DNA from 2 places in the Clostridium sp. 10cd* genome. Region 1 is predicted to be linked to the other one. Evidence: a T-box and tRNA genes for the amino acid it is inferred to sense, from the RefSeq annotation. Region 1 holds a T-box; the other holds one or more tRNA genes.

Region 1 (15,473 bases):
GTGGTACAGAAATATTTTTAACAAAAAAGTATCAAAAAAGCCTTTAAACAAAGGCTTTATTTTTATATTGGTGGAGGCGAGGAGAGTCGAACTCCTGTCCAGAAACAGCCCCACGTACAGACCTCTACAGTTTAGTCCATGAAGATTAAGACATCAGCAGGTCATGAACATCCGCTGATGAATGTGCCTGAAGAATTTTCGTGAATCTGATCTCAGGCAAACCAGATTCCTTATCCCTTGCGTCTTACGCGCACATCCACATGGTCAAGGAAGAAGCATGCAGAGGCGGCTGCGAACCTATATCGGTTATTAAGCAGCGAAAGCCATTCTCTGGTTTCCACCAAAGAGGTTAGCTAATTTAGTTTTTCCGTTTAAATTTAATTGGTTATTACGTAACCACTCGACTGCAGTCTGTACCAGACATATCCCTGTCGAAACCAGTACACCCCCGGTTTTCAGGCATTGATAGTTTACCACAAAATACCGCAAACTACAATGCCGTTTGCTTTTTTGGCGAATTTTCCAGTCTAATACTGATTCTTCATCGCCTTTTCTATCTCGCGCTTGGCATCTTTTTCCTTTTGAACATTACGCTTATCATGCAGATCCTTCCCTTTTGCCAGAGCAATCTCCATTTTTGCCATTCCTTTTTCCAGATATACAGAAATCGGAATCACTGTGTAGCCCTTCAGCTTTACCTTCTGCTGCAGCTTACGGATCTCTTCCTTATGCAGGAGCAGCTTTCGTATTCTGGTTTCATCATGATTGAACCGGTTGCCAAACTCATACCCCAGAATATGCATTTCCTTTACATACGCTTCATCATTGGTAAAGCTGATATACGCATCCCGAATCTGGACATGACCCTGGCGAATGGATTTGATCTCCGTTCCCTGCAAAACCAGTCCGGCTTCAAAGCGTTCCTCCAGAAAATATTCATGAGAGGCCTTGCGATTAAATACAACAATTTTTCTTCCTGCCATGCCTGTGTTCCTTTCTAATATACGATCTTCACTTTATCATTCATAACCCTGTTCACAAGATTTATGTAATACTCCCTTGTATTCTCCTGATGATACTGCGTCGTCAGTGTATGACGTGCAGCAAGTTCATTTGTATAATCCTTCAGAGTATATGTACGAAAGAATGAGAAATTCCCTTCTATATGAGTAACGGTTGGAAGAAACTCCACATTTTTAAAGCTCACTTCACCATTCGTTATATTATAGGACAGGGTCCAGCTTGCCATGCCTCCCAGCATATTCTCATGATCATCCTGTGCAGACAGGAAATTGCCAAGTGAATAGATGACAAGAGTCTGATTCCCGTCTTTTCCTGTCACATAATCCATCGGCTGTATGACATGCGGATGCTCACCGATAATGACATCCACACCCAGATCACTCAGGAACTGTGCAAGCTCTTTCTGTTCCTCATTCGGCTCAAAGGAATACTCCGTTCCCCAATGCATACTAACGATTTGGACATCGCTGACCTTCTTCAGCTTTTCCACATCATTTTTTATTTTATCCTTATCAATCAAATCAACCATGTACTCTTTACCTTTTGGAAGAACATAGCCATTCAACCCATAGGTATATCCAAGTATTCCAAACTTCACACCCTCACGGGTGATAACCTGCAGCTGCTCACTTTCCTCTCTTGTTGCATGACTTCCCGTCACCCTGATATCCGGATGATGTTCCTTCATGTAAGCAAGCTGATTCAAGATACCCTGTACACCGGCATCCAGTGTATGATTACTGGAAGCCGCCATCCAGTCAAAGCCTGCATCCGCAACCGCATCCAGCACCTCGTAAGGCCCGTTAAAGGATGGATAATGGCTCAATCCCAGCTCCGTACCGCCGCAAATCGTCTCCTGATTGATATAGGCGATATCCGCCTTGCGTGTATAGCGGTTTGTATGCTCATAAATATCCTTAAAATCATAGGTGCCATCCCCCTTGGCATTGTAATAGAAAATTGCACCATGAATCAGATTATCCCCTACCGCAACAAAGGATACATCGCGGATATCATCTTTTTCCTCTGTTTTTACAACGGGGTCCGCAGCCTTTTCCTGCTTCGTTTCCTTCGTACCGCTTTTCCCCGAACAGCCTGTCACAAGCAGCACACACCCCAAAACTATCCATAATTTCTTCATACTCTTTCCCTCAATACCCTATCGGGATGCCTTCTTACGCTGCCGCTTTTTCTTCTCTACAACCTCAAAGTCAACCTCACGTTTGAAACGATCCGCTCCACTGCACTTTACACGAACCTTCTGCCCCATTTTATACACCTTAGCCGTATGCTCGCCAATCAGTGATTTCGTCATTTCATCATAATGATAATAATCATCCGTAAGGGCTGTCACATGCACAAGACCCTCTACCGTATTCTCCAGCTCTACAAACATTCCGAATTTGGTAATACCGCTGACAACACCGTCAAACATATGCCCGACAAAGCGCTCCATATACTGCGCCTTTTTCATATCGTCTACTTCCCGCTCCGCATCCACTGCATTGCGTTCCCGCTCACTTGCCTGATTAGCGGCAGCCTCACACCACAGCTCATCCTGCTTCATGCGCTCGACATCATCACTGGATGTAAAGATATAACGCCGAAGCATTCGGTGAACTACCAGATCCGGATAACGCCGAATCGGCGAAGTAAAATGCAGATAATTTTTCAATGCCAGACCGAAATGCCCGATACAGCGGTTATCGTAGCGTGCCTTCTGCATAGCCCGCAGCATAAAGCTCGATAACACAAAATAATTCTCCTGTCCTCTGGCCTCATTCAGAAGACTCTGCAGCTGTGCGGGGTAAACATTTTGTATACCGCCCTGAAAATTATAGCCGAGTGACTTTGCAGTAGTAGCAAAATCACGCATTTTCTTAGGCTCCGGAGCTTCATGGATTCGATACATGGAAGGGACCTCCATCCATTTCATGTGCATGGCGACACATTCATTTGCGGCAATCATAAAATCTTCAATGATCCGCTCACTCTCTCCGCGCTCCCGCAACACGATATCTGTCGGATTCCCCTTTTCATCAACGAGAATCTTTGCTTCTCTCGTATCAAAATCTATCGCTCCCAGACGCTCTCTTCGCCGTCGGATGATACCGGAAAGCACCTTCATGTTGAGACACAAGTTCAACAGGTGCGGATATTCCTTCTGTGACTGCGCATCACCCGCAAGAATCGCATTCACCTTTTTATATGTCATTCGCTCATCACTGCATATAATGGAAGGATATATCTTATAATTGTCGATTTCACCCTTCTTATCGATATCCATACAGCATGTCAGCGTAAGCCGATCCACTCTTGGATTCAGGGAACAGATTCCATTGCATAGGGCGTGGGGAAGCATCGGTACCACACGGTCAACGACATAGACCGAGGTACCTCTGGCATAGGCCTCCTGATCAATGGCACTTCCCGCCCTCACATAATGGGAAACATCCGCTATATGAACATACAGCCGGTATCCTTTATTGTTCTCCAGCTTTTCCACAGATATGGCATCATCCAGATCCTTGGCATCCTCTCCATCTATCGTAATGGTCAGCAGCTTTCGCAAATCCTTGCGCTGTGCAATATCATCCTCTTGGATGGTTTCCGGTATCTGCTGTACCTCCTGCATGACATCCTCAGGAAACTGCGGATTGATATCCTTTTCCAGTAAAACTGATAAAATATCAATACCCGGATCATATTTATAACCGATTTCCTTCTCAATATGGCACTTCAGTACAGTCCCATAGCTGTCAATTCCTAGCAGAACCTTGGAATCATTCACAAGACGGAAATCATCGAAGTTTGTTATTCTAACCTTGCGGTAATTCAAAAATGCATCCGACAGGAAATATTTTCTGCCCTCTTTGATTTTCACGGTTCCCACCAGCTGTCTGACACTGTGCTCCAGAACCTCAATCACTTCTCCCTCAACACTTTTATCATTGTTTGTCCATGTCTTCGCAAAAACAATATCCCGATCCATACCGAGACCCAGGTGATCCCGACCTATATAATAGCTGGTATCCGCTGTTTCCACAAAGCCGAAGCCTTTCGGATTGATGCGTAGTGTACCTGTAACATACCCCAGCTCTTCACTTGTGAAATAACGCTCCTTGGCGTCTCTTGCGAGTATATGCTCTGCTTCCAGATCATTTAACAGCTTCATCAGCTGTGTGAAGGATGCACTGTCTTCCATATCCAGGGCTCTTGAAAGCTGTGCCGCATGCATACCTCGATAACCGTTTCCATGAATCAGCGCCAGCAGTTCTTCTTTTTTATTCATAGCTCATCAGCCCTCCTTTTTTCCTATAACAATATTATACCATTAAAAAAAGACCTTAGACGGTCTTTCTTACTTACTTAACAATACGAATGATTATAACAAGAGCGAAAAACACAATTCCTGTCACCAGAGTGACATTGGACATGACTTTTTCAGAGCCACGTTCCTTAACGTTTGCGAACAGATTCAGTCCTTCACTTCCACCGAAGGCGCTTCCCAACCCGTCAGATTTTCCGCTTTGCAATAAGGAGAGTATTATTAAAACGACCGCTGCAATCATCAGTAAGGTGTCTAAAATGCCCATAATAATCCTCCTTTCTCAATACGTTCTTAATCATTATAACAAACACACGGATAAAAAACAATTTATTTTTTGTAAAAGGACGAGATTCTCCTGTGTTCAAGGCATAATGGATGTATCTTGTATGCTGTACATAAGACTTATGCTGTCAGATGCTCCCTCCTCGATCTGAACACGCTCCAGCTTCTGCCCCACAGACAGGACGAAAAACAGCTGCTTAACGCTCTCACTATATGATATAGGGAACACTGACAACGGAAACATTGCGCAATTTGCTCAGCTGCAGCTTTAGCTGCATGGAGGTTTGATTGTGCAGAGCATGAAAACGTTTTTTCTTCATAACGAATTGCGGTAGAATCACCGTTACACTTTCCTTCTTTTTCAAATCGTTCTGCGCTTCCTCGACATGATGCAATATCATTTCATTCACATTCCGGTATGGAGCATCCTCGACGATCAGCGGAATATCGAGCCGCATTTGCTGATACAGCTCCTGCAGCTTTTCAGTCGCCTCCGCATTCGTATTTACGTGATAGAATTCCATTTCCCTCACCTGCAGGGAGCATGCATAATGATAAGCCTTCAGAAAGCTGCGGTTGATGGAATCAACAGGCAGTATGACGCTTCCATGGATCTGCAGATCATACGGCTGCAATTCCTCGGCAGAACGGATTTTCAGGCTCTCCTTGACATAGTGGTAATGCCGGTGTATCCGCTCCATGATATATACAAGAACCGGAATGCAGATCAACACGATCCATGCACCGTGCAGAAATTTACTTGCTGCGATGATCACACAGGTAATTCCGGTGATCACCATACCGGCTCCGTTGATGAATGCCTTATGCTTCCACTTATCTTCCTTTCTTTTCACCCATCGTACAAACATTCCCGCCTGTGATAATGTAAAAGACAGAAATACACCGACTGCATACAGCGGCATCAAAAGATGGGAGGACGCATGAAAATAGATCACGAGTGCGGCAGAGAGGAAAAACAGCAACAGAATTCCATTGGAGAAGCTTAAACGGCTCCCCCTTGACATAAACTGTCTTGGCACGAATCCATCCCTTGCCAGAATGGACAACAGTAATGGTAAATCAGCAAAGGCTGTGTTTGCAGCCATTGTAAGAATAACTGCGGTCGTTACCTGCACCAGATAAAACAGCAGAGTCCCGTTTCCGAAAACAGCCTCCGCTATCATGGCAATCACCGTCACATTCGCATTTGGTATAATATGATATAGGGAAGCAAGTGCAGAGATTCCAAGGAAAATCACAAAGACCAGCCCTGCCAGAAGGTACAGCACACGCTTGGCATTTTTCTGCGCCGGTTCACGGAAATTAGGAATTCCGTCGCTTACTGCCTCTACGCCGGTCAGTGCCGTACAGCCGCTGGAAAAAGCCTTTAGAAACAGCAGCAGACCTGCATTCTCCACAAACTGCGGCATAGCTGCGGAAACAGCCGGAGTTTCATGGAATATCAGCACCTTTACAAAGCCTGTGACAATTAACAGTAAAATCGTGATAATAAACAGATAGGTCGGAATACCAAACAGAACACTGCTGTCCTTCATTCCCCGCAGATTGCCAATCGTAAGCAGGCTGATAATTATCAGCGCGATGCCCGTACGCATAGAAAGCAGCTGTGGGAATGCGGAGGTGATTGCTGCTGTTCCTGCACAGACACTGACCGCCACTGTCAGCACATAGTCAATTGCCAGAGAAGCCGCCGCAATCAATCCGAATACCTTTCCCAGATTATCACTGGCAACGATATAGGAACCTCCTCCCTGCGGATAACAATTGATGGTCTGCCGATAGGAAAATACCAAAATAAAAAGAAGAAATACAATTGCAAAGCCTACCTTCATCAACAGTCCGTAGGATGCCATTCCCAATACAGGAATCAATACCATCAGAATTTCCTCACAGGCATAGGAAACGGATGAAATCGCATCACTTGAAAGGACAGGAAGTCCCCATATCACACTGAACTTCTCATGATCCAGTGCATCACTACGCAGCGATTGTCCCAGCACAAGATGCTTTATTTTTTTTAACATAGCTACTCCCTCGATTTCTATGAAGCATGCAGAAAATATCTGCTGACACTATTTTATGCTTCCAGCGAAAATAGTCAATTCATACACAGGTTTATTTAGATAAACTTTATATACGATATAGTTTCGCAAAGTATGATAGAAATTCATTAGAGAAATGCTAGAAATCCTTATCATATGAAAAGGCCCTGATGGACTGATCAAGCTCGAACAGACAATAGCCGGTATCAAATCGCAGAATTCTGCAGGTCGCTCATGGACTGGGAAACAGGTAAAGGGATTACCTTTCTTTGGTATGCGACAGGAAAAGAATATAAGCAGCAGCCCTGAAGCACTCTTCGCAACAGCTTGTCCTTAATTTCTATAAGCAGTGGGCCACATTATTACCGCATTGCCTGAATCCGCTGCACTGTGGCTGAAAACCATTTCACAACAAAAGGGTATCCTCCTGTAAATTCGAGAATACCCCATGATGTATTTATAAACGCTGAATGAACGCTTAATGCTTGTAAATGTTATAGAATGCTGATTTCCCCTGGAAAAGAGCAACATCACCCAGCTCTTCTTCAATACGAAGCAGCTGATTGTATTTCGCAATACGATCTGTTCTGGACATGGATCCGGTTTTGATCTGTCCCGCATTGAAGGCAACTGCGATATCCGCAATTGTCGCATCCTCTGTTTCACCGCTTCTGTGAGATACGACAGCCGTATAGCCGTGTTTCTTTGCGAGCTCCATTGCATCGAAGGTTTCTGTCAGTGTACCAATCTGATTCACCTTAATCAGGATGGAATTCGCGATATCCTTATCAATTCCCTCCTGCAGGATTGCCGGATTTGTGACAAACAGGTCATCCCCGACAATCTGAATTTTCTTACCCAGATGCTCCGTCAGCTTTTTCCAGCCATCCCAGTCGCGTTCTCCCAGACCGTCTTCAATGGAGATAATAGGATATTTCTCAACCAGTTCATCATACCATGCTATCATTTCATCTGTTGTCTTGGAGCCCTGTCCGGATTTTTTCAAATCGTACATCTTTGTTTCTGTATTATAGAACTCACTGGCCGCAACGTCCATCGCAATGCAGATATCCTCACCGGCACGGAAGCCGGCAGCCTCGATTGCTTCCATAATACATTTCAGCGGCGCTTCATTGTCTTCCAGGTTTGGCGCAAATCCACCCTCATCACCGACAGCAGTGACCTGTCCCTTGCTCTTCAACACTTTTTTCAGGGCATGGAAGGTTTCAGCACCCATACGAATTGCTTCGCGAATGCTTTTTGCGCCTACCGGCATAATCATAAACTCCTGAAAATCCACAGAAGAATCCGCATGACTTCCGCCGTTTAACACATTCATCATAGGTACCGGCAGTGTCTTGGCATTGATACCGCCTAAATAGCGATACAGTGGCAACCCATAGTAATCCGCAGCAGCATGTGCAACCGCAAGGGAGATTCCCAGAATCGCATTCGCTCCGTATTTGGATTTATCCTTAGTTCCATCGGCATCAATCAACGCCTTGTCAATTGCAGCCTGGTCGGTAACATCCATTCCCAAAACCACATCGATCAGAATATTGTTAACGTTCTCCACTGCCTGCAGTACACCCTTACCGCCATAACGGGAAGGATCGCCGTCACGCAGCTCCAGTGCTTCTCTTTCTCCAGTGGATGCTCCGCTTGGCACCATGGCACGACCTACAAATCCGGAAGCTGTTTCCACTTCCACCTCAATTGTAGGATTTCCTCGAGAATCCAGAATTTCTCTGGCATGAACATTTGTAATCAATGACATAACCTATGTCCTCCTTTATCTACACTTTTTATACATGCACAGTATAGCACAAACCCCCTTTTGTCTAAAGGAGTTTGCCCAAACTAACACATTTTCACACAATTTATTCCGCAAGTAATTCTCTAAGATCATCAATGGTACGCGTTGGATAAATCTGTAGTTTTTCCACATCCTCGCGCTGATGCACACCACTGGTCACAAAAATCGTATCCACATGGTTTTCCACACCCAGCAGGATATCTGTTTCCAGATTATCTCCCAGAATTACTGCCTCATCCGCATACAGCTGAAAATATTTCAATGCTTCCTCCAGAATCGGAGCATGCGGCTTCCCGATTTTCGGAGAAACCTGCCCGCTTGCATATTCAAACATCGCTACAATGGAACCATTGCCTACCGCAAATCCACCCGGCTGTGCAAGCAGGCGGTCATTATTGGTACCGATCAGCTTCGCTCCCTTCAACAGAAAATCCAATGCCTTAGAATATTTCTCATAGGTACCTGTGTTATCCAGACCAACAAAGACCAGATCAACATCCTGCTCTGTAACGGTAAAGCCGTTATCCTCCAAGGCCTCTCTTAGTCCATCCTGCCCGATATACCAGACGTTTCTTCCCTCATAATGCGCAGCCGCATACCTAGCCGCTGCCATGCTGGAGGTAAAGAAATGCTCTTCCCGGATACCGGTGAATCCCATCTGTTCCATATGCTCCACATTCTGGCGCTTTGTACGCTTTGCATTATTCGTCAGAAAAACAAAACGCTCGCCCCGTTTCGTCAGCGTGTCGATAAACTCCTTAGCACCTTCTATAATCTGTGATCCGCGATACATGGTACCATCGAGATCTATGAAATATGTTTTTTTCATACTGCCACCTGCTTTCTACTCCTTAATGATATAGAAAGCACCATTTTTGTCAAGTGGCACCTATCTGCTTTTCCCTCTTGTTTTCTTCTTTTTCGGGTTAACCAGGAGCAGGCCGATAATAATCAGAATAGCCGGCCAGTAATTCCCCACAAGATAGTTGAAATACATTGCCATTTGATCCGGATCAAAATTAGGCTTGAGAAGAAGCACAACACCACTGATTCCAATGATAAATCCTGCCCGTTCCCGCATTTTTATCACTTCCTGCCTCTATTATAGGAAGATACAGCGACGAATTTTGTCAGTTTCCCGCCATGTCTGCATATTTTTTTAAACAGCTGCATATATGCACAGCAGTCAATTATTTCCACTTTATTAAGGAAACAGTTTCTATCCTATGCTCCTGTGCTGTTTAAAGGAAGCCCTGAAAAGTCTTTTGAGTGCTCATTAAGGTAAACGAAAAAAGACGCAGGTATTCTACGTCTCAATTATTTTATAGAAATTCGCAGCGCTTTAAAGCTCCACTTTCTCCAATTCGCCGTATCCGATTTCCGTCGGAGTTTCACGCCCAAACAGAATGGTCAGTACAACAGCTGTCTGAGAATCCTCATGCAGTTCCTCAACAGTTCCTTCAACATTGGCGAAAGCCCCGCTCAGAATGCGTACACGGTCTCCAACAACAAAATCGATCTGTACCTTACGCTCACTCATACCAAGACGGCGCAGGATGCTCTCCATTTCCTCTTCAGCAACAGGGAACGGCTTCGCACCACCACCACTGGATCCGATAAATCCGGTAACGCCCGGCGTATTACGTACGATATACCATGCTTCATCTGTCATGATCATTTCAACAAACAGATAACCGCTGAACAGGTTGGTCGTTTTCTCTACTTCCTTACCGTTCTTGTATTCAATCTCTTTTTCTTCTGCGACAATTACACGGAACAAATAATCCTGTAGTCCCATGGATTCCACACGACGCAACAGATTTTCTTTTACACGATTTTCATGTCCGGCATATGTATTGACCACATACCACTGCTTTTTATTTTCCTCAGCCATGCTTTACCTCCTACACGATTCCAATCAGTTTCAAGAAACCGGATGATACAACCTGACACAGGTAAAAGAATAAGGCCAGGAATGCTACAAATCCAAATACTGTTACACTGTCTCTGGCAAGATCCTTTGCCTTTGGCCAGCGTATTCTCTTCATTTCGGTTAAAATCCCGTTAATACTGAACCATTTCATAAGCTGCCTCCTTATTTCGTTTCCTTGTGAAGTGTATGTTTACCGCATTTCTTGCAGAACTTCATCAATTCAATACGCTCATTATGCGTTTTTTTGTTCTTTGTAGTTGTATAGTTTCGAGAAAGACATTCGGTGCAGGTTAATATGACTTTATCGCTCATCAGGAACACCTCTTTCTTTGCCTATTTACTTTATCATAAAGAAGTGGTTTCGTCAATTTAATTTCCAATTCCAAGCAGGAATGCTGCGAATTCTACCGCATTTCCTCCCTTTCCCTGTCTTTTCGTACCTTCTGTAGTGTATTATCCACTTTTTTCACCTTGACCTGAAGCGTGTCCGCAATCTGGCGGTACGTATATCCAAGCGCACGCAAATCGACGATTCTTTTTTCCAAATCGCTGAGAGCCTCCTTGCGTGTATTCACACGATGCTGAAATTCATAGGAAACCGCAAAGCTTTCATTAGGCTTTTCCATTATATCAAGCAGACAGTAGCCTCCCGCCTCCTCGCGTATACAGCTATCCAGGGAAAGCACACGTCGTTCATGTGCCGACTGCCGGTAACAGTCAATCAACAGATTGTGAAATACACTGCAAAAATAATGATAGAAGCTGGCCTCCTGATCCTCGCGATAGTCATCGATCGTCTGTACAAGCTTGAGTCTTGCCAGCTGCAGGTAGTCATCCTCAGATAGCCCGCTTTTGCAGGCTCCGATATATTTCTTAATCAGCTTATCAGCTATTTCCTCATACTTATGCATGAGGGCTGCAAATGCCATTTCGTCTTTTTGTCGTATTAAATATAGTAATTCATAATCGTTTTCGTAAACTTCTTCCATCTATTTTCTCTCCCCGAAAGGGAAGCAGAAAATTACAGAGGATGGCGCTGTGCGTGAATCTGGTAAAGCAGGATGCCTGCTGCCACGGAAGCATTTAAAGAGCTGACGCTTCCCTCCATCGGCAGACGGACACAATAGTCGCAATTCTTTTTCACAAGAGAGCTGATACCGAAGCCTTCGCTGCCAATCACAAGAACAAGAGGTACATCATACTGTCCTTCACGGTAATCGCGGGAATTCTCAAAATCTGTTCCGACCACCCAGTAGCCCTGCTTCTTCAGGTATTTGATTGCTTGTACAAGATTGGTGACCACGCTTACCTTTACGGTATCAATTGCTCCGGTACTCACCTTGGCAACCGTCGGTGTCAGACGAACATTGCGATGCTTTCCAATGATGACGCCATCTGCCCGGATACAGTCACAGGTACGTAGAATCGCCCCCAGATTATGAGGATCCTCCAAGCCGTCCAGCATCACCAGCAGCGGCTGTTTTCCCTGCGGAACGCTTTCCAGCAGTTCTTCCAGCTCCCAGGTCTTGTAATCGTCGATACAGGCGGCAATGCCCTGATGGTTTCCGTTCAGCAGCTGATCCATCTTCTTTCTGCCCAGAACCTTTACAGGGATCCGTCTTTTTTTGATTTCACCTTCCAGTGCTGTATCACGGATACCCTCCTGTATCAGAACCTCATGAATGGGCTTCCCGTCCTGCAGAAGCTGCTTTACAACATTCTTTCCATATACATACTGCGTCATTGGTATTCTCCTATCTTCTGAATTTCCTCCCACAAGGCCTTCAGACGGTCCTCCTGATGCGTCAGATACAGCCAGCCGAATAATGCCTCCAGACCGGTTGACATACGGTAGGTTGTCACATCCGCATTTTTTGCCTTGCTTGCGGAATGGGTATTGCGTCCGCGCAGGACGATTGCATATTCCTCTTCACTGAAAAATGCACGCTCCTTCAGCTGAATCAGAAAATACGCCTGTGCCTTCGCACTCACCCAGGACTCACTCTTCTTCTGTAAAATTTTGGATTTCTGCCAGCCCTGTGCCAGCAGCATTTCCCGAACCAGCAGCGACATGACAGCATCTCCCATATAGGCAAGCGATGTTCCGTTATACTCCTTAATATCCATTACAGGATACCCTTCTCTATCAGCTTCGCACGGTATTGATCAGCCGTCTCAAAATCCTTTTCCTTAACGGCTGCCTTCCACTGACGGTGCAGCTGTTTGTCTTCCTCGCTCATTGTCAGACGCAAAAGCTCAATGCCCAGGACATCCATCATTTTCTCCAGGGTACGAACCAGTGCCTTCACCACCTGCAGATCACTTTCTCTCTGACGCAGTGCCTGATTGAGAGCCTTAACAGTTTCAAACACAGCCGCAAAAGCATTCGGTGTATTCATGTCATCCTGCATAGCATCAAGAAACGGCGCAAGCTGATCCTCATCACAGGTCTCATCCATGTCAACATCGGCAAGACCCAGTTTAACATACGCCTGCTTCATTGCAGTAGCCACGCGGTTCAATTCCTTTTTCGCCGTTTCGATTGCTTCCTCATTGATATTCAATGGTGCACGATAGTGTGCAGACAGCATGACCCAGCGCAATACATTTCCACCGATTTTCGCAATCATATCCTTTGCCCAGATCACATTCCCCAGACTTTTGGACATCTTCTCTCCATCAATATTCACCATACCATTATGAATCCAGTAATTAGCAATCGGAGAGTCGTAAGCTGCACGAGACTGTGCAATCTCATTTTCATGATGCGGGAATTTCAAATCCATACCACCGCCGTGAATATCAATCGTATGCTCACCGCCAAACTCCTGATTGATCATGACTACACATTCCGTATGCCATCCCGGACGTCCCACAGACCATGGAGAATCCCACTTGATACCTTCTTCTGTTTTTTTCCACAATGTGAAATCCAGCGGATTTTCCTTCTTGCTGTTCTCGTCAATACGCGCACCAACAAGCAAATCCTCGATCTGCTGATTGGACAGCTTTCCATAGCTTTCCACACTGTTTACTCTAAAATACACATCGCCTTCCATTTCATATGCATGTCCCTTATCCACCAGCAGCTTAATAAAAGCAATAATGGCATCCATGGTTTCTGTAACCCTTGGAGCCGCATCCGGCATTGCAGCGTGCAGGGATAAACGGTCATGATTATATGCATCTATAAATTTCTCTGTAATTTCTGCTTCACTTACTCCACATTCCTTTGCGACCTTGATGATCTTATCATCAACATCGGTATAATTTGAGACCATTTTAACGTTGTACCCAATCGCCTGAAACGTGCGCTTCAGCGTATCGAATACAACGATGGGCCGGGCATTCCCGATGTGGGGATAGTTATATACTGTTGGACCGCATACATACATATGCACCTCATTTTCATGCAGGGGTTTAAATTCTTCCACCTTTTGATTCATACTGTTGAATATTTTCATATCATTTCCTCCTTATAAATAAAAAAAGCACTTATATTATAGAGACGCTGTTTCGCGCGGTTCCACTCTATTTGAAAAATGCTTTTCCACTTGGTACGTTAACGCCGAACTACGTATTCTTCTACATTATCGAAAAATCCCTCCAAGGGGCATTTCCCGCATGAATTGTTTCTGCTTCCACCATTCAGAAATCGCTGTCTTTCCATACATATGCCGGTACTCATCCTTGTCACAGGTTTATCTTGTTTTAGTATAACAGGGAACTATGCGGATTTCAATACTACCGCTCATTTCCCTCGCTTTTTTCCTTCTCAAGCGCTTTTGATATATTCATGAATTGAGCCATCAGGTCATCACTCAGTCCGGATTTTTTCATTTCATCCACATAGACTGCATCCAAATCATCTAGCTCCTTGAAACCATTTGTATCTCCTTCATCATTGGTATTCAGCTTTGTACGCAATGCCATGATCTTCACCTCACTCAGAACTGTGGTTATAGTTTACACCTTTCCGTCACATTTGAAAAGAGGAGATGCTATATTTTTCTGCTGTTTTTCATTTTATACATCTGCACATCCGCCTCATGGAATACATCCTGCAGCGATGCACACTGTACAGGATCATACAGCGCATACCCAACCGATAGGGAAATCGGTATGTCACAGTCCTTAGGCACGGTTTCCTCATAGGTCAGAATACGTTCACACAAAGACTTCATCTTCTTATCATCCGCATCGGGTACTAAAACAACAAACTCATCACCGCCGAAGCGATATACCGGACAGGTACTGGCACATTTTCCAATCACCGTTGCCGCCTTCCTTATATATTCATCCCCGATCTGATGCCCCTGTTCATCATTGATTTTCTTTAATCCGTTCAAATCCGCAATCAGTATCCCCAGCACCTCATCCTGTTTGTTCTGGATATCGAGTTCAAATGCATTTCGATTTTTCAGACCTGTCAAAAAATCTGTATTCGCCATATCCTTATACATGGGATTGCTGATACGCTTAAACAAACGAACAGCGATGAATACGGCGAGCAGACAGGCAATTGCCGCAATGATCGGTGTACCGATGCGAATTATCTGAAAAGCACGGTACTGATGGGTGGCATCAAATTCAATTCCCAGCACACCCACGACCTCATTGCCCTTATGAATCGGGAAATAAGAGATAAAGATAGGACCCCATTCCGTATTTTTTATCTGATTCGGCAAAATAATTTTATCATGTAAAGCAGCCGTTAGCTCCGGGATGATTTCCTCTTCGATTTTATCTCCGGGATTACGAAAATCAGAGCTGTCATACGGCAGACCATCCACCAGATATACATACTCCCCCTGTATATTTTTTTCTGCAGTATATAGATAACGTACATTCGTGCTGGCTTTTACTTCTTCCAGTTTCTCCTTCATACGTATATAGGCAGGATTATCTCTCGTCAATGCCTCTGTATTTTGAAAAGTGGTCTTATCCACATAATCATCCACATACTGATAGATGCTGTGAGAGCGCTCCTTGAGACTGTTGATCATATCCTCATGTGTGATAAAG
Region 2 (15,473 bases), 2.3 Mb from region 1:
TTTAAAATCTACTTCCTTACCTCCAATTATGCAATTCAGCTCAGCAAGATCGGCAGGAACCGTCCAATCCAAGGTGATATTGGAGAAGGGAGCCTGTGTACCCCAGCGACTTGGTGTATTGACACCATATATGAAGGACTCCACACATTTTTTAACCTGATCATAGTTCAGATTATCCGCTTTTACAAAAGGTGCCAGATACGTATCGAAAGAAGAGAAGGCCTGTGCACCGGCCCACTCATTCTGCATAATGCCGAGAAAGTTTACCATCTGATTGCAGAGTGTCGCAAGATGACTTGCCGGTTTGGAGGTGATTTTTCCTCCGACACCGCCCAGGCCTTCCTGAATCAGCTGCTTCAGACTCCAGCCGGCACAATAACCTGTCAGCATGCTCAAATCATGAATATGCATATCACCGGACTTATGGGCATTTCCGATTTCCTCATCATAGATTTCACTCAGCCAGTAATTGGCAGTGATTGCTCCGGAGTTATTCAAAATCAGTCCGCCTACGGAATAGGTGACCGTTGAATTTTCTTTTACGCGCCAGTCGGTGGCTTTCACATAGCTGTCGACAAGCTCCTTGTAATCCAGAATTGTGGATTTCATATTCCGGATTTTTTCCCGCTGCTTCCGATAGAGGATATAGCATTTTGCTACATCACCGTAACCGGATTGAATCAGGATGGACTCCACGCTGTCCTGAATATCCTCCACCTGAATGCGGTCATGTCTGATTTTTGGCTCAAAATCGGATGTGACACGCAAAGCGAGCATATCGATAATGCTTGGATGATACTGGCGTTCCACCGCATCAAATGCCTTTTGAATGGCATTGCTGATCTTGGCAATGTCAAACTCTGAAATCTTTCCATCTCTTTTAATAACCTGATACATATCGTTCTTCCTTTCCTTCTATATACCACGAAGCTCTGTATTTGGAACCTTCGCTTTCGCCAATTTCTGAAACTGCTGCAGGGTTTCTTCATCCCACGCATGCAATCCCTTCTGAATAACACGGTCGCTGTCTTCAAAATTTTGCAGATACCAGGCGGCTGCACCTTGGAGCCAGTCTGCCATATCCTGAATATCCTGAGCTGTATGAAGCTCCTTTACAATGGTTGTACGAAACTCATAAGCAACATGTCCTTCCTTTAGATAGGTGATGCTCTCCTGTATGCCGCTGAGATCAAGATTGCGGATGCCGGCAGTTTCACTGTATTTTTGCGGAGCATTTTTGATGTCCATTGCCACATAATTAACAAGTCCCTCTTCAACAAGGTGCTTCAGCTGATCCGGACTGCTGCCGTTTGTATCCAGCTTGACTGCATAGCCCATGTCCTTGATTTTTTTCAGAAATCCTGCCAGCTCCGGATTTAGCAGAGGCTCTCCGCCGCTGATGCAGACACCATCCAAAATTCCTTTTCGCTTTTCCAGAAAGCTAAGCACATCCTCTTCCTGAAGCTCCGGCATGTTTTCCGGCAGAAAGACAAGGTCACTGTTCTGGCAGAAGGGGCATCGGAAATTGCAGCCGCCTGTGAAAATCGTGCTCGCCATTTTCTGCGGGTAATCCAGCAGAGTCAGCTTTTGAATACCGAACAGCTTGATGCCTGCTTCTTCCTGCTGCTCGTATTTGCGTGCGTTTTCACTCAGACGGCTGAGCGTTGCTTCAAACTGCTGCAGCTCCTGTGCACCGATATCCTTGGATAAAAGCTCCCACCACTGCTGACGAATCATATAGATATCACGGATGATGTCCTTTGTTTTATCAGTCGTATATAGCGATCGGATACGTTTGTCCTGGGGACTGCTCTGTGTAGTCACATAACCAAGCTCCTCCAGACGGGAAATGCTTTTCGTGATAGTCCCTTTATCAAAACAGCCCTTTTGCGCAAGCTGCTGCATGTTCAGCCCCTCCTGCTCATAAATAAGAATCAGAAAGAGAATCTGTGCTGCATTGATATCGTGTCCGCTCAATTTCTTATCATAATATTTCTGACCGCAGCGGTACAGAATCGAGGTGTTTAAATACAAATAGTTGCTGTTATCCATGTCTTCCCTCCAATGGTTGACCACTCAACTATAAGAATGATAGCATACAAAAGTTGAACATTCAACCTTTGTAAAGAATGTAACAAATGAAAAGCAAAGTCATTACAAATTTTTATAATTGTATAAATCGGATAGGTAATCTTTTATCAAAAATAAAAAAGGTTTTGCAAAAATTTTGATACGGGGTAGAGAGCAGCCTCGTTCTGTGCTAGGATAATAGGGAAGGTGAAATTCATGAGAATGCAGTTGTTTTTACTTTTGTGTCTGTTGCTTCTTATCCTTATGCAGCTGTTTTTCTGGCATATGATAAAGAAGCTGTATAAGAAAAAGCAGATCCGTTATGCTTTATCGATATTATCTCTGCTAGGCAGCGTTTTTCTGATTTATCGCTTTACACCGTTTTTTGCGATGTACAAGGATGCGATGCCGATGCGGGGGGCACTTGTTTTGGTACTGAACAGTGTATATGTAGCGCAGATGACAGGCTTTTGTCTACTTGCTTTGCTGCACAAGCTGTACTGCAGAAGGTATTCCAAGGAGTTTCATTCAAGGCTCTATGTGCTTGTTTCTGTTGTCATGCTTTTGTTTTCCGTATATGGAATCGGGTGTGCAGCCCGTGTAAAGGTGCGTCAGGAAATTGTTGAATTAAAGGGAGTGAAACAGGAACAACAGCTTCTGTATATCACTGACCTGCATGCAGGTACAACGCTTTCTTCACCTTATAATACTATAAAGCGTCTGGCTGGGAAATGTGATATAGTGCTGCTTGGCGGAGATTTATTTGATGAATCAACTTCACAAAAGGATATGGAAGCTCTTTGTACAATGCTTTCCGATTTGCATAAAGATGTTTACTATGCAGGCGGGAATCATGAGCTGTTACAGAAGCGGCGCAGGGAATATGAGGCAATGCTGCGCTCTGCAGGTGTGCATATTTTGCAGGATGAATCTGCAGTGGTGAACGGTGTTAGAATAATCGGACGAAGGGATCGGGGAGAAGAAAGACGCTCCTGGTCTTCCCTTACGAAGGAATATCAGGGGAATGAGCCTGTGATTTTACTGGAGCATCGCCCGGAATCTGTAGAAGAGTACTTGGATGCACAGTTGCTGCAGCTATCCGGACACACGCATAACGGTCAGATTTTCCCGAATACTGTGCTGACCAGAATCCCGTACCCAAGAGCATATGGCAACTATGATGTCGGCTATCGCATGCTGGTATCGTCAGGAGCAGGCACATGGGGCTTTCCGATGCGGGTCGCATCCCATAATGAAATTTTGTTCGTTACGATACGGCCAAAGTGATGCATGCAGGATACAAAAAAAGAGAATGCAATTTCAGTATCGTTCACTGGAATTTGATATTCTCTTTTTACTCGCTTGTGCATGGGATTGAAGAACACGTAATCAGTCTGTAGGCTTTCCGTTTTCAAGATTTGTCTCGATGGCACTTTTCGCACTGGACAACAGCTTCAGGATGATATCGGAAAGCATCTTTTTAGTCTGCTTGTCCGTGCGGTTTAATGCTTTCAAAATCAGAGCAGTGCTATGCATCCGGTTTTCATTCATTTCCTTAAAGGAGGCGGCATTGGTGTTGCTGAGTATCTGAAACACAGCATCCGTGAAGGCTTCTCTCTGGGAGCGGTCCAGCTCACTGATCCAGTGCTTGATGGTGCTGTCCAGAACGATGCTCTGGCGATCTAACGCATCCAGTCGTACGAAATCAGGACCAAGCACCTCCCAGGAATAGGGGTCATGCTGCCATAGGGAAATCTGTGTACTGGAAATCACAGTATAATGCTCCTCATGCTCCATCAGCATACCGACAACGCTGGATTGTGGAACAAAGGTTTCTATACGCTGTGCAATAGAGCGATAGCCTGCTGCTTGCAGCGTTTCTGCGGAAAAACCCGGGCCGTCGTGATTGTATACCCGCTGTATCCGATTCTGTATAGCGAAAGAACAAAATGCAGCTGCATAGACCGCAAGGTTTCCACCCTTGGAATGCCCGCATAGGATTATACGCCGATCGGGATATGCAATTGCCATCGCCTCCAAATACTGTACCGCTTCCTTTTGGGAGGGAATGGTGTCCAGAAAGGTCATATTAAAATCCTCTTTCCATCCAACAAGTGTATTATCTGTTCCGCGATAGGTTATCAGCATGACATCATCCTCCAGCAGACAGGTGAGGGCATAAAACTGTTTTTCCATAGAGGGATCCAGATGGTCGACATATCCGCATAGTATTACATTCCCATATCGGTTGCCTTCTGCCATTTTATGCAGCAGCTGCAGGTCTTCCTTTACGCGGAAGTGAATTTCCTCCGGATTTATCGCCCTTATAATTTCAGAAGCACGCTTGACATAGAGCATATCCTGTTTGGCAAACACCGGCTGCAGTCGCAGATAGGATAGACAGCTGCATATGAGGGTATCCACTGCACAGCAGGGAACTTTTGAAAACGTTAAATCATTTCTCCATGTAAGATAATCAAACAGATTGCTCATACTATCATTCTCCTATATTTTTTCAGGTGTATCCATTACCACTTTGAAGGTGGTCTGCTCTGGAAGCAGGTGCTTATTGTTTTCATGAGGGAGGACCTGCATGTAAGATACCTCCATAAAACGCTGTGTCGCTTTTTCCTTCATTCACATTTTCAGTCAGCACAATAAGGTGAAAGAGGTTGTATGCGGTGAAGACTGTATAAGACAGGTTTCTTGCTGAATCGTCCACCGTTCCCTGAAAATAGTTCACATAGCACTTCCATAGTATTTATATAAAAAAAGTCCTTTTTCAAGGACTGTTTTTCTGAATGGTGGGAACGGTGGGACTTGAACCCACACGGGATTAACTCCCAACGGATTTTAAGTCCGTTGCGTCTGCCTATTTCGCCACGATCCCAACAAAAATGGAGGTTCCGATCGGATTTGAACCGATGATCACAGAGTTGCAGTCTATTGCCTTACCACTTGGCTACGGAACCATCTGACATATTCTTTTTGAAACATGTTGCTTTAATATTATACAATAATTTTTAGAAATTGCAATAGGCATTTTGCCTTTTTATAGCTTTTTTTGGAAGATTTGTCACTATTCACGGATCTAATTGCAGATAATAGCATAGATAAGGGCAAAAACGAAATTACGTAGGGCAGTAAACTCATACAGAAAGGAGCACACGCTATCATATCACTGATTGATTTGTTATACCTACATGAATCATAACCTCCCATGTTTATGAAGAAACAGGAGATTAAAACAAGAATATCGAGATTGGCGCAAGCACTATAAAATATTGTAGAAAACAGCAAGCAGGGATTTTCACAGGCTTTTACTTTAGGTTCGTTGCAAAAGGGAGAATTCAAATTTTATTGATAAATTACGATAGGATTGCATTCTCCTTTAGTTAAAATTAACCACAATCGAGTAAGAACCTTTCCACAATATGGCTTTTTAACATACTCATAGAACACAGGCCAATCAAGCTGACGGACCACAGCTGATAAAAGTAGCTGATTACAGTCCTATACATATGATTAAATAGACACCGCGCTTTTCTTTCTGTACATGTACCATAGAATCAAAATATCCAAAGGATGGGAATGAAAAAGAATCTGTCCAAATCTTTTTGTTCGTTTCAAAATGAGAAATACATTTTAGAATATGAACAAAATATGATTAAAAATTCAGTTGTATTTTTCTTATTTGCATAATATAATCTAAAATATGAACAAACAACTGGAGATGATACTATGAAATTGTTCACAGTGGGACCTGTTGAGATGTATCCTGAAACATTACAGGTCAGCGGTACACAGCTGCCATACTTTCGCAATGATGAATTCTCATCCATCATGAAGGAAAACGAACAGCAGCTGCTGACCTTATGCGGCTGTCGTAAAGGAAGAGCATTATTTCTGTGCGGCAGCGGAAGTGCAGCAATGGAGGCGGTTGTTGCCTGCAGCTTTCGCAGACAGGACAAGGTACTGATACTTCGCGGAGGGAGCTTTGGCGAGCGCTTTGTGCAGCTGTGCAGAATTTACGGGATACCCTATGATGAGCTGTGTCTGCAGGAGCTGGAGGCATTGCGAAAGGAACACCTGGACGCTTTTTTTCAAAATGAATATTGTGCCCTGCTTGTCAATCTGCATGAAACAAGCACCGGACAGCTTTATGATATTCAGCTGCTTTCTGCATTTACGAAAGCAAAGAATATGTATCTGATTGTGGATGCCATCAGCAGCTTTATGGCTGATCCGCTGGATATGGACCAAATGGGAATCGATGTCTTGATTCTTTCCTCTCAGAAAGCACTGGCATTGTCCTGTGGATTGTCGATGGTGGTTTTGCAGGAATCCTTCTATCGCGATATGGTCGAGCCCAAAGATGATATCTGCCTGTATTTGAGCTTAAAGGAGCATGCACGCAATATGGAGAGGGGACAGACTCCCAACACACCGGCAGTGGGTATCCTTATGGAGCTTCATGAGCGATTGCAGCACTTACAGGGGGATGGCTTTGTCCTTGAACAGCAGCGGATCGCAACGCGTGCTGCCTACTTTCGAAGCAGAGTTCAAAAGCTGGAAATACAGCTTCCACACTTTCCTCTCAGCAACGCCCTGACTCCACTGCTGTTTGACGGTGATGCGCAGAAGGTTTATCAGTTTCTGAAAAAGAGCTGTGCCATCACACTGACCCCGAGCGGAGGAGCAATGAGGGAGCGTATGCTGCGTGTGGGGCATCTGGGAAATCTGAAGCTGTGTGATTATGATGCCCTGTGCGACGGGCTGAGGGAGTATGGAAAATGAAAGCAATTCTAATGGCAGCCGGTATGGGTACCCGTATCGCCACGAAAACAAATGAACCGAAGTGTTTGCTGGATATCGGCAACGGGCCTCTGATCCGCCATACGGTCGAGCTGCTGCTGAACAATCATATGGAGGTATGCATCTGTCTGGGCTTTAAAGGATATCTGATCAGGGAAGCACTCCGTGATTATCCAATCACGTTTTATGAAAATCCGTTTTATAGGGTTACCAACAGCATCGCATCCCTCTGGTTTTCCAGAGAACAGCTGGATGAAACACAGGATCTTCTGCTTGCGAATGCGGATGTTTTCTGGCAGCAGGATATTCTTGACCTTCTGCTTGCGGATCAGCGTGGAATCGTTTTACTGGCAGACAGCTCCCGCAGATTGAGCGGAGATTATTTCTTCCATTGTGAAAACGGAATCCTGACAGATTATGGAAAGGATATGCCGGAGGCTGAGCGTACCAGTGAGTATGTCGGCATTGCCCGGATACAGAAGCAGGAGATCGCCTGCTTTCGCAAACAGCTGGAGCTGCTCGTCCATGAAGGTGATTGTCAGCTTTGGTGGGAGAATACACTGTATTCCATGATACCGCAGAAGCAGATTCCGGTACAGGATATCGCAGGGCACTACTGGTCGGAAATCGATGTTCTGCAGGATTATGAAAATATACTGGACTATGTGCACCGGCATCCACAGTGTCTGTAACCTGCGCAGCCAATGCGGAGGTAAGCACATAAAAATAAAATTAGACTTATCACAGCCAGGCATGAGGTCTGGTCTTGATAAGTCTTTTTTGTGCCGTATACCGGCAGTCTGATTTGAATATCGTGTACATGCTGGAAAGGCTTCTTTCAACGGCATGCTTATTTCTTTCGCACATGAAGCTGATTATCCATAGGGATCGAGGCATCCTCCATATCCATATAATTCATATATGCGTAGGTGATGCTCAGCTTTTTTCCATGCAGTCTGCGATAGTATCGGATATAATCCATCGCGGACAGATCACTGGTAATATAATTCTTATAATGAAACAGCATCGACATTTCCAGCTTATCGCTTGCCTTATGCATGAAATCCACCAGCTCGCCACTTGTTTTCAATCCGGTATCCGGCAGTGTCAGCCCCACATCCCTGCTGAATGTCTTCATATGCAGATAGATGCTGTGATCATAATCGACATGCAGGAAATTACCGACACTCTCTGTGATACATTCCCGGTTTGTCTCCATTTTTACATTGGACAGCGGTGCAGCATAGCCTTGTGCACAGGCGATCGGTACGAGCAGATCCGCAGGCAGAAAGCCGATTTGCAGACTGTCATCCTCTTTGATGCGTACATCAATCAGCCACGCCAGATCATCACTCATCAATAGCAGCCGTTCTTCTTTTTCGGCAGCCTGTACGCCGCTTAGCTGCAGCAGCATGCAGAATACCAGCAGAATCGGCAGTTTATGCTTCATAGAACTCCTCCTTTCCTTTTTCTAGTATACGTCAGGTGAAAAAGGGTTATACAAAACTTGCGATATGTTCAAATAGCATCGGAATTGTTGCAAAATTGTAATAATGAAATGCGAAAATAAGATTGAAATGTTTTCTTAATGTGATAAAATGGGTACTACATGAACAAAGATAGGGTTGAGGTGTATGAAAAAGCTGATTCTTGCCATGGTTGTGATCACCATGGCTTTACTCGTGAGCATATCCAATGAACAGAATACGATTATCGTCTACTCCTCCATGGAGCAATTCCGTGGAGAGGAGCTGCAGCAGCAGCTGAATGAAAAATTTCCGGATTTGCATGTCATGGTCATGTATGTATCCACCGCCAAGGCTGCGGCAAAAATATCTGTGGAGCAGGAGCAAAGCGATGCGGATATCGTCGTTGGTCTGGAAACCTCCTACATGGAGAAGATTAAGGATCAGCTGGCGGATATCAAGGGAAAGAGCCGTCTGCAGTATCTGGATGGTCTGGCACCTAAGGATCACGGCAATGCGTATGTGACCTGGGAACGACAGGCAGGTGCCTTCATCATCAATACGGATGTATTGAAAAAGCATAAGCTCAGCGAACCGAAAACCTATGAGGATCTGCTGGATCGCAAATATTATAATCTGATTGCCATGCCAGACCCGAAATCGAGCGGCACCGGCTATTTCTTCTACAAGAATCTGGTGAATACCATGGGAGAAGCAAAGGCTCTGGCATATATCGATCAGCTGGAATTCAATGTCAAGCAGTTTACGGAATCCGGCAGCGGACCGATCAAGCTGCTCATTCAGGGCGAGGTCGGCATCGGCTTGGGACTGACCTTTCAGGCGGTCAATCAGATCAACACCGGCTCTCCCTTTAAAATCATCTATCCCAAGGAAGGCTCGCCCTATTCTCTGACGGGCACCGGTCTGATGAAGCGTCATGCGGATGATCCCGATGTACAAAGGGTGTTTGATTTCATCATCAACGATTTCCTGTTGTATGATAAGGAGCACTTCTCACCGGAGGCTATCCTGAAGGATCAAAAGAATACGATACAAAATTATCCGACACACATTCCGTATGCCGATATGAACGGCATCGAGGACATACATGAAAAAGAAAGGCTGCTGGACTTATGGAAGTATTAGAAAAAGAAAAGCTGATCGTTCGCGATCTGTATAAAAATTTTGATGGCAAGGATGTACTGAAAACGATATCCTTTACTGTGCATGAAGGGGAATTTCTAAGTGTGCTGGGACCCAGCGGCTGCGGCAAGACAACGCTTCTGCGAATCCTGATCGGACTGGAACAGCAAACCAAAGGGCAAATCCTAATGGATGGAGAGGATATCTCCCACTTGAAGCCGAGTGAGCGAAATATGGGAATCATATTCCAAAACTATGCACTGTTCCCCAATATGACCGTACTGGAAAACGTGGAATATGCATTGAAGCTGCGTTCGGATAAAAAAGCGGAAAGCCGAAAGATCGCCTTACAGACACTGGAAGCGATCGGTATGAGCGATCAGATTAAAAAACGCCCCTCCCAGCTATCCGGCGGACAGCAGCAGCGTGTGGCAATCGCCAGAACACTGGCGCTGAATCCGAAAATCATTTTGCTGGATGAGCCGATCAGTGCACTTGATGTCAGCATGCGCGAGGTCATGAAAAAGGAGCTGAAGGACATTCAGAAGCGCTTTAATTCCACCATGATCTTTATCACCCATGAACAGGAGGAGGCATTTTATCTGTCCGATCGCATCATGGTTATGAGTGAGGGAAACATCGAGCAGATTGATACACCGCAGAATATTTATCACCATCCGGCAAACCAGTATATCATCGACTTCGTCAATGCGCATCTGGACGGCAAGCTGGAAAGTCTGTGTAAATGTACGGGGAAACAGGTCTATGAACAATAAACGCTATCAGGCCTCCCGTGTCCTCGTTGCCCTTTTTCTGTTTTTCTTTGTCATCTGTCCGCTGATTGCCCTGCTGGTAAACATCGATGCCAAGGATATTCATAAGGTACTCACATCCCCGCAGTTTCAGCCAATGGTGATCAACTCGCTGTGCACCACCATTCTGGCAACCCTGTTATCCGTATCCCTGGCCTTTGCACTTGCCTGGTTTATGAACCGTTCCCATATCCGGCATCGCTCTGTTTACACCATGCTGTTCACACTGCCGATGCTTATCCCCTCCATCTCCCATGGGATGGGGCTGGTACTGCTGTTCGGTGATAACGGCATCATATCCAATCTGCTGCATATGAAATTTTTCCTGTACGGGTATGTCGGTATCATTCTTGGCTCCATCCTGTATTCCTTTCCGGTTGCCTTTTTGATGCTGAACGATACCTTTCAATATGAGGATTACACGACCTATGAGGCTGCCAGTGTGCTTGGCTTATCCAAGCGCCAGCAGTTCTTCACCATCACGCTGCCCAATATCAAGGGGCCTTTGATCAGTGTTGTTTTCTCAGTCTTTACGATGATTTTTACCGATTACGGCGTACCGCTTGTCGTCGGCGGGAAATCCATCACCCTTCCGGTATATATGTATCGTGAGGTCATTGGACTTCTGGATTTTTCAAAGGGAGCCATTATCGGAATCCTGCTGCTGATTCCTGCAGTTATCGCTTTTGTCCTTGATTTGAAAAATGAAAATAAGGGCAGCAGCTCCACGGTAACGCGTTCCTATCAGATTGCGCCGAATGCGAAGCGTGATCGTATTGCCCATATTGTTTGTATCGCCACGGTTGTCTTTCTCTCTTTGCCGCTGATCACCTTTGCCGTGCTTTCCTTTGTCAATCACTATCCAACCGATCTTTCTTTGACACTGGATAATATTATACAGGCGATGGATCTCGGCGTTCGTATGTATTTGAAAAATTCGCTGGCGATTGCAATGCTGACGTCCATGGTCGGCGTCTGTCTGACCTATTTAACAGCCTTTATGACAGCCCGTAATGCATCGCAGCTATCCAGCCGCGTTTTGCATCTGGTGTCCATGATATCGCTAGCCATACCCGGTGTCGTCCTCGGTCTGAGCTATGTGCTCTTTTACAAGGGAAGCTTTCTGTATGGCGGCATTGCGATTCTGGTGCTTGTCAACATTACGCATTTCTTTGCCAATCCTTATCTGATGGCATACAATTCGCTTCAGCAGTTTCACAGCAATCTGGAGGATATCTCCGCAGCAATGGGGATTTCCCGCTTCCGTATGCTGAAGGATGTCTATATTCCCTGTACGAAGGGAACCATTGTAGAGATGTTCAGCTATCTGTTTGTCAATTCCATGGTGACGATATCCGCAGTATCCTTTCTGGCGAATTTCCGCAATATGCCGCTGTCGCTGCTGATACCGCAGTTTGATTCGCAGTCACTGATTGAGGCGACCGCCTTTATCTCTGTTGTGATTTTGCTTGTCAATCTGATTGTGAAGCTGCTTGTATATGTGGTGAAAAGGAAGCTGATCAAGGATCATGAGGCTTAGCAGGAGGCTTCCTCCTATGTATTTCGATATTTGCAAAACCGCTGTACTCTGCTATAATGATAAAAGCGCTGTAAAGAGGAGATAAATATATGAACCTTACATTAAATCAGTTTGAAACCCTTGTGTATATCGAACGCCATCAAAACGACAAATGCACCCAGAGAAGACTGGCAAAAAAGCTGGATCTTTCTCTCGGTGTCATCAATAAAACCCTGACGGAGCTGCAGGACAGCGAGGTGATCAAAACCAGAGGCAGCTCTATGTACGATGTTACCCTCAAGGGCTACGAGGTACTGGAGCCCTATCGCGTGAAGAAGGCGATCTTTCTTGCGGCCGGCTTTGGATCCCGCATGGTTCCGATCACCTTGAATACACCCAAGCCGCTTGTTCTGGTACATGGAAAGCGCATCATAGAAACCCTGCTGGATGCTGTCGTGGCTGCAGGGATCGAGGATATCACAATTGTGCGCGGCTATCTGGGAGAGCAGTTTGACGTACTCCTGCACAAATATCCGAAAATCAAATTCATTGAGAATCCGCTGTTTAACGAAACCAATAATATTTCCAGTGCCTATCTGATTAAGGATATGATGTGCAATGCCTATGTGCTGGAAAGCGATCTGTTGCTGTACAATCCGGAAATTATTCGCAAATATGAATATACGACGAATTACTGCGGTATTAAAATGGACGTTACCGATGACTGGTGCTTCTATACCCGAAAGGGCTATATCAGCAGACTTGCCGTAGGTGGCAAGGACTGTCATCAGATGGTGGGAATCTCCTTCTGGAATAAGGAGGATGGAGAGAAAATGGCGAAGGATATCGAAGAGGTGTTTAAAATGCCGGGCGGTAAGGAAAAGTATTGGGATGAGGTGGCATTGCGTGAAAAGCTGTCCAATCACAAGGTCATTGTAAAGCCTGTCCGTCAGGAGGATATCGTGGAAATCGATACGTTCAAGGAATTGAAGCAGATCGATCCTATCTATAATGTTTAACGAGAGGAATTTCACCAGGTAAAAAGCTTTCATTACGGTAAGGGATGCAGGAGGCTATTCCATGCATTGCATGCATCTGGAATAAGATGGAGCCACAATCGTCTTATGCGTAAAAAAGCCTTACCGAGGAACTTCCTTTTTCTCTGTTTCGGATAGAACAAGGAATATCCTGTGTATGGGCGCTGTAAAGCTGTACAGGATATGAAAGAGGAAAGGCTGTGTGCAAAATGAATCCTAAAATCTATGAATTTGATGCCGTGCTGCAGAAGGTTGATGGTATCGATGGTGCCTATATCGAGTTTCCGTGGGATGTAAAAGAAGAATTTCAAAAGGGGAGGGTCTGCGTACATGCGACATTTGACAATGTGGCGTATGATGGCTCCCTTGTCCGCATGCAGACTGTCCGCCATATATTAGGTGTGCGCAAGGATATTCGCGCTAAAATAGGGAAGCAGCCGGGAGACAGCATTCATGTTACCATACAGGAAAGAAGCCGCTGAGGAAGCAGATTCCAAAGCGGCTTTTATACGAATTCATCTACCGGAGCATAGCGTATCCGCTGCTGTGCTGTGGGGATACCTCCGTATACAGTGTGCCATTGTCCGTTTTCCAACACCTCATATTGGGTAAAGGCGCAGGGAAGCCCGTTCGCATGCAGAAAATCAGCACTGTCCATGAGCTGGAAATGAAGATGGGGGAACATGGAATTGCCACTGTGTCCGATGCTGCCGATAAAATCTCCTGCTTTGACATACTGTCCAACAGCCACCGCAATCGAATTCGGCTGCAGGTGACAGAAGGCGGCATAGACCGTATCCGTATACTGGATTATTACGGCATTTCCGCTGATTTCACATATTTCTTGGTCCTGCCTACGACGACTGTTTTTAAAAGCCATCAGGGCATCAGAGAAAAACCAGGCGCGTTTTCTTTCTCGGCAGCCATCCATCACATATACCACCCTTCCATCACATGGGGCATACACAGGCAATCCATAGCAATAGCACGAAGATAATGCGACACCGAATAACAGATACGAAAGGACATGGGAGCGATAGCAGGGATGTCCTCTTTTTTTCCAGTTCAGCTGCAGAAAGTCATAGGCGTATCTGGTACCCAGCGCATTTGTGCCATGACTGGGGATGCGGCTTCCCGGTGTATTGGGCGTATTCCATTCGCCAATTAACGGAAAACGCATAAGAATCGGCTTATTCATTGCAGGCATGGGGAGCTTCGGCTGCACTGTCCTTATACATAAGTCTGCGCAGACCCTCGAAAAATACATGTAAATCCTCTTCGACGGAAGAAAAGCTGAGCTCTTCCTTTTGCATTGTTCTGATTTTATCCAGCATCAGATCACCAAACCCTTTACAGGAGCAATAGAGAATCTGCATACATGCGGCTTCCTCCAGCTGCGATATAAACAGACTGTGATCATATTGTTCAAACAAATCGGTACAGTCCTTCGTCCTGCACTTTTTCAGCCTTTGTTGCAGGTCTTCATCAAATATCCGGATATCCATGCCCGCATACATTTTGAAAAAATCGAATACCCATGGATATGCATACAGCAGGCGCAGCTGTAACCGATATGCACCATGAAGCCGTTTGATTACATCCGGCTCTGTACAATCCAGCTGTCTGTAATACTCCTTATTGAGCAGATCGAAGAAGTATTCATAAACGAAGAGAAACAGCTGCTGTTTATTACCAACATAGTGAAACATAAGCGGCTTGGAAAGTCCGGCTTCCTTTGCGATTCTGTTTGTAGAAGCCTGCTCATAGCCGTACTCTGCGAATTCTCTCAATGCAGCGTTCAACAGTGCTGCTTTTCGCTGTTCCTGAAGCTGTGGCGTTATTGCGGACATATATATCCTCCTTATCTGTTTTTACCTGATAGGTCAATAACAGTATACCATCGTTTACCTAATAGGTCAATGCATGCTGCTTTATCCTACAAAATACGTGTTGCTTTATATAATTAAAATCACTATAAAAAAAACGTTTCAACACGGGTTCTTTCTCACTTTAGGGTGTATGCGAAAGGAAGACTTTCTTCTATTGATAACTTCAATAGTATGGAAGTCTCCCTGTTTTAAGTTTGCCTACCATCGAGTAGAACCTCGACACGAAATACTGTGGAAAAGCTTCTGTCACCTTGCTTTTAAAAAAATATAAACAATATCATGCTTCATCGAAATAAAACAGGTCTTCAAATTTCTGCTCGAGGGCAATACACAGGATGAGAGCAAGCTTGGCGGTCGGATTGAACTGGCCTGTCTCAATGGAGCTGATGGTGTTGCGCGAAACACCGACAAGCTCTGCCAGCTGTGTCTGGGATAGGTGCATAGCGGTACGGGCCTGCTTCAGCCGGTTGCGTAGAATCAGTTCTTCCTTCAGCATAACAGCTTCCACAGAAACAGAACGAGGAACATGAGAAACAGTGCAGTATAAAAAATGGAAAGAAATAGCTCATGCCGTTTTTTCATGAGGCGGTATTTTATAAGGAACAGTGTGCTTAGTATGCCGAAATAGATCAGCCAGCTTTCCATACTGACCTGTCCGGTTACAGCGACCTCCATGACTGCGACAAAGCAGCATAGCAGCATGCCGACCTGTGCTGCGATTC

Evidence for each region. The T-box of region 1 lies ahead of cysS (cysteine--tRNA ligase). A T-box ahead of a tRNA ligase gene usually reads a tRNA of that ligase, here a tRNA-Cys.
Region 2: it has a tRNA-Cys gene. The T-box ahead of cysS (cysteine--tRNA ligase) is inferred to sense a tRNA for this amino acid. The anticodon was not compared.

What each region holds. Positions count from the first base shown of each region.
Region 1 is NZ_CP172347.1:4,007,906-4,023,378, forward strand. Features, by position in the region: RNA gene ssrA (transfer-messenger RNA) at 69-450, opposite strand; gene smpB (SsrA-binding protein SmpB) at 528-983, opposite strand; gene ACG3M1_RS20125 (CapA family protein) at 998-2,164, opposite strand; gene rnr (ribonuclease R) at 2,183-4,315, opposite strand; gene secG (preprotein translocase subunit SecG) at 4,389-4,619, opposite strand; gene ACG3M1_RS20140 (APC family permease) at 4,846-6,681, opposite strand; gene eno (phosphopyruvate hydratase) at 7,178-8,476, opposite strand; gene ACG3M1_RS20150 (HAD-IIA family hydrolase) at 8,580-9,344, opposite strand; gene ACG3M1_RS20155 (hypothetical protein) at 9,405-9,596, opposite strand; gene nusG (transcription termination/antitermination protein NusG) at 9,858-10,409, opposite strand; gene secE (preprotein translocase subunit SecE) at 10,420-10,599, opposite strand; gene rpmG (50S ribosomal protein L33) at 10,611-10,760, opposite strand; gene ACG3M1_RS20175 (sigma-70 family RNA polymerase sigma factor) at 10,853-11,437, opposite strand; gene rlmB (23S rRNA (guanosine(2251)-2'-O)-methyltransferase RlmB) at 11,470-12,192, opposite strand; gene ACG3M1_RS20185 (Mini-ribonuclease 3) at 12,189-12,575, opposite strand; gene cysS (cysteine--tRNA ligase) at 12,575-13,912, opposite strand; T-box leader at 13,950-14,154, opposite strand; gene ACG3M1_RS20195 (hypothetical protein) at 14,193-14,381, opposite strand; gene ACG3M1_RS20200 (GGDEF domain-containing protein) at 14,450-15,473, opposite strand, start outside.
Region 2 is NZ_CP172347.1:1,699,259-1,714,731, forward strand. Features, by position in the region: gene ACG3M1_RS08350 (ribonucleoside triphosphate reductase) at 1-897, opposite strand, end outside; gene ACG3M1_RS08355 (anaerobic ribonucleoside-triphosphate reductase activating protein) at 916-2,052, opposite strand; gene ACG3M1_RS08360 (metallophosphoesterase) at 2,287-3,357, shown strand; gene ACG3M1_RS08365 (DUF2974 domain-containing protein) at 3,460-4,563, opposite strand; tRNA gene ACG3M1_RS08370 (tRNA-Leu) at 4,873-4,960, opposite strand; tRNA gene ACG3M1_RS08375 (tRNA-Cys) at 4,969-5,042, opposite strand; gene ACG3M1_RS08380 (pyridoxal-phosphate-dependent aminotransferase family protein) at 5,812-6,867, shown strand; gene ACG3M1_RS08385 (NTP transferase domain-containing protein) at 6,864-7,577, shown strand; gene ACG3M1_RS08390 (hypothetical protein) at 7,736-8,335, opposite strand; gene ACG3M1_RS08395 (extracellular solute-binding protein) at 8,520-9,497, shown strand; gene ACG3M1_RS08400 (ABC transporter ATP-binding protein) at 9,485-10,270, shown strand; gene ACG3M1_RS08405 (ABC transporter permease subunit) at 10,260-11,846, shown strand; gene ACG3M1_RS08410 (phosphocholine cytidylyltransferase family protein) at 11,936-12,844, shown strand; gene ACG3M1_RS08415 (DUF1905 domain-containing protein) at 13,072-13,344, shown strand; gene ACG3M1_RS08420 (M23 family metallopeptidase) at 13,368-14,060, opposite strand; gene ACG3M1_RS08425 (TetR/AcrR family transcriptional regulator) at 14,053-14,712, opposite strand; gene ACG3M1_RS08430 (helix-turn-helix transcriptional regulator) at 15,029-15,244, opposite strand; gene ACG3M1_RS08435 (DUF6442 family protein) at 15,241-15,473, opposite strand, start outside.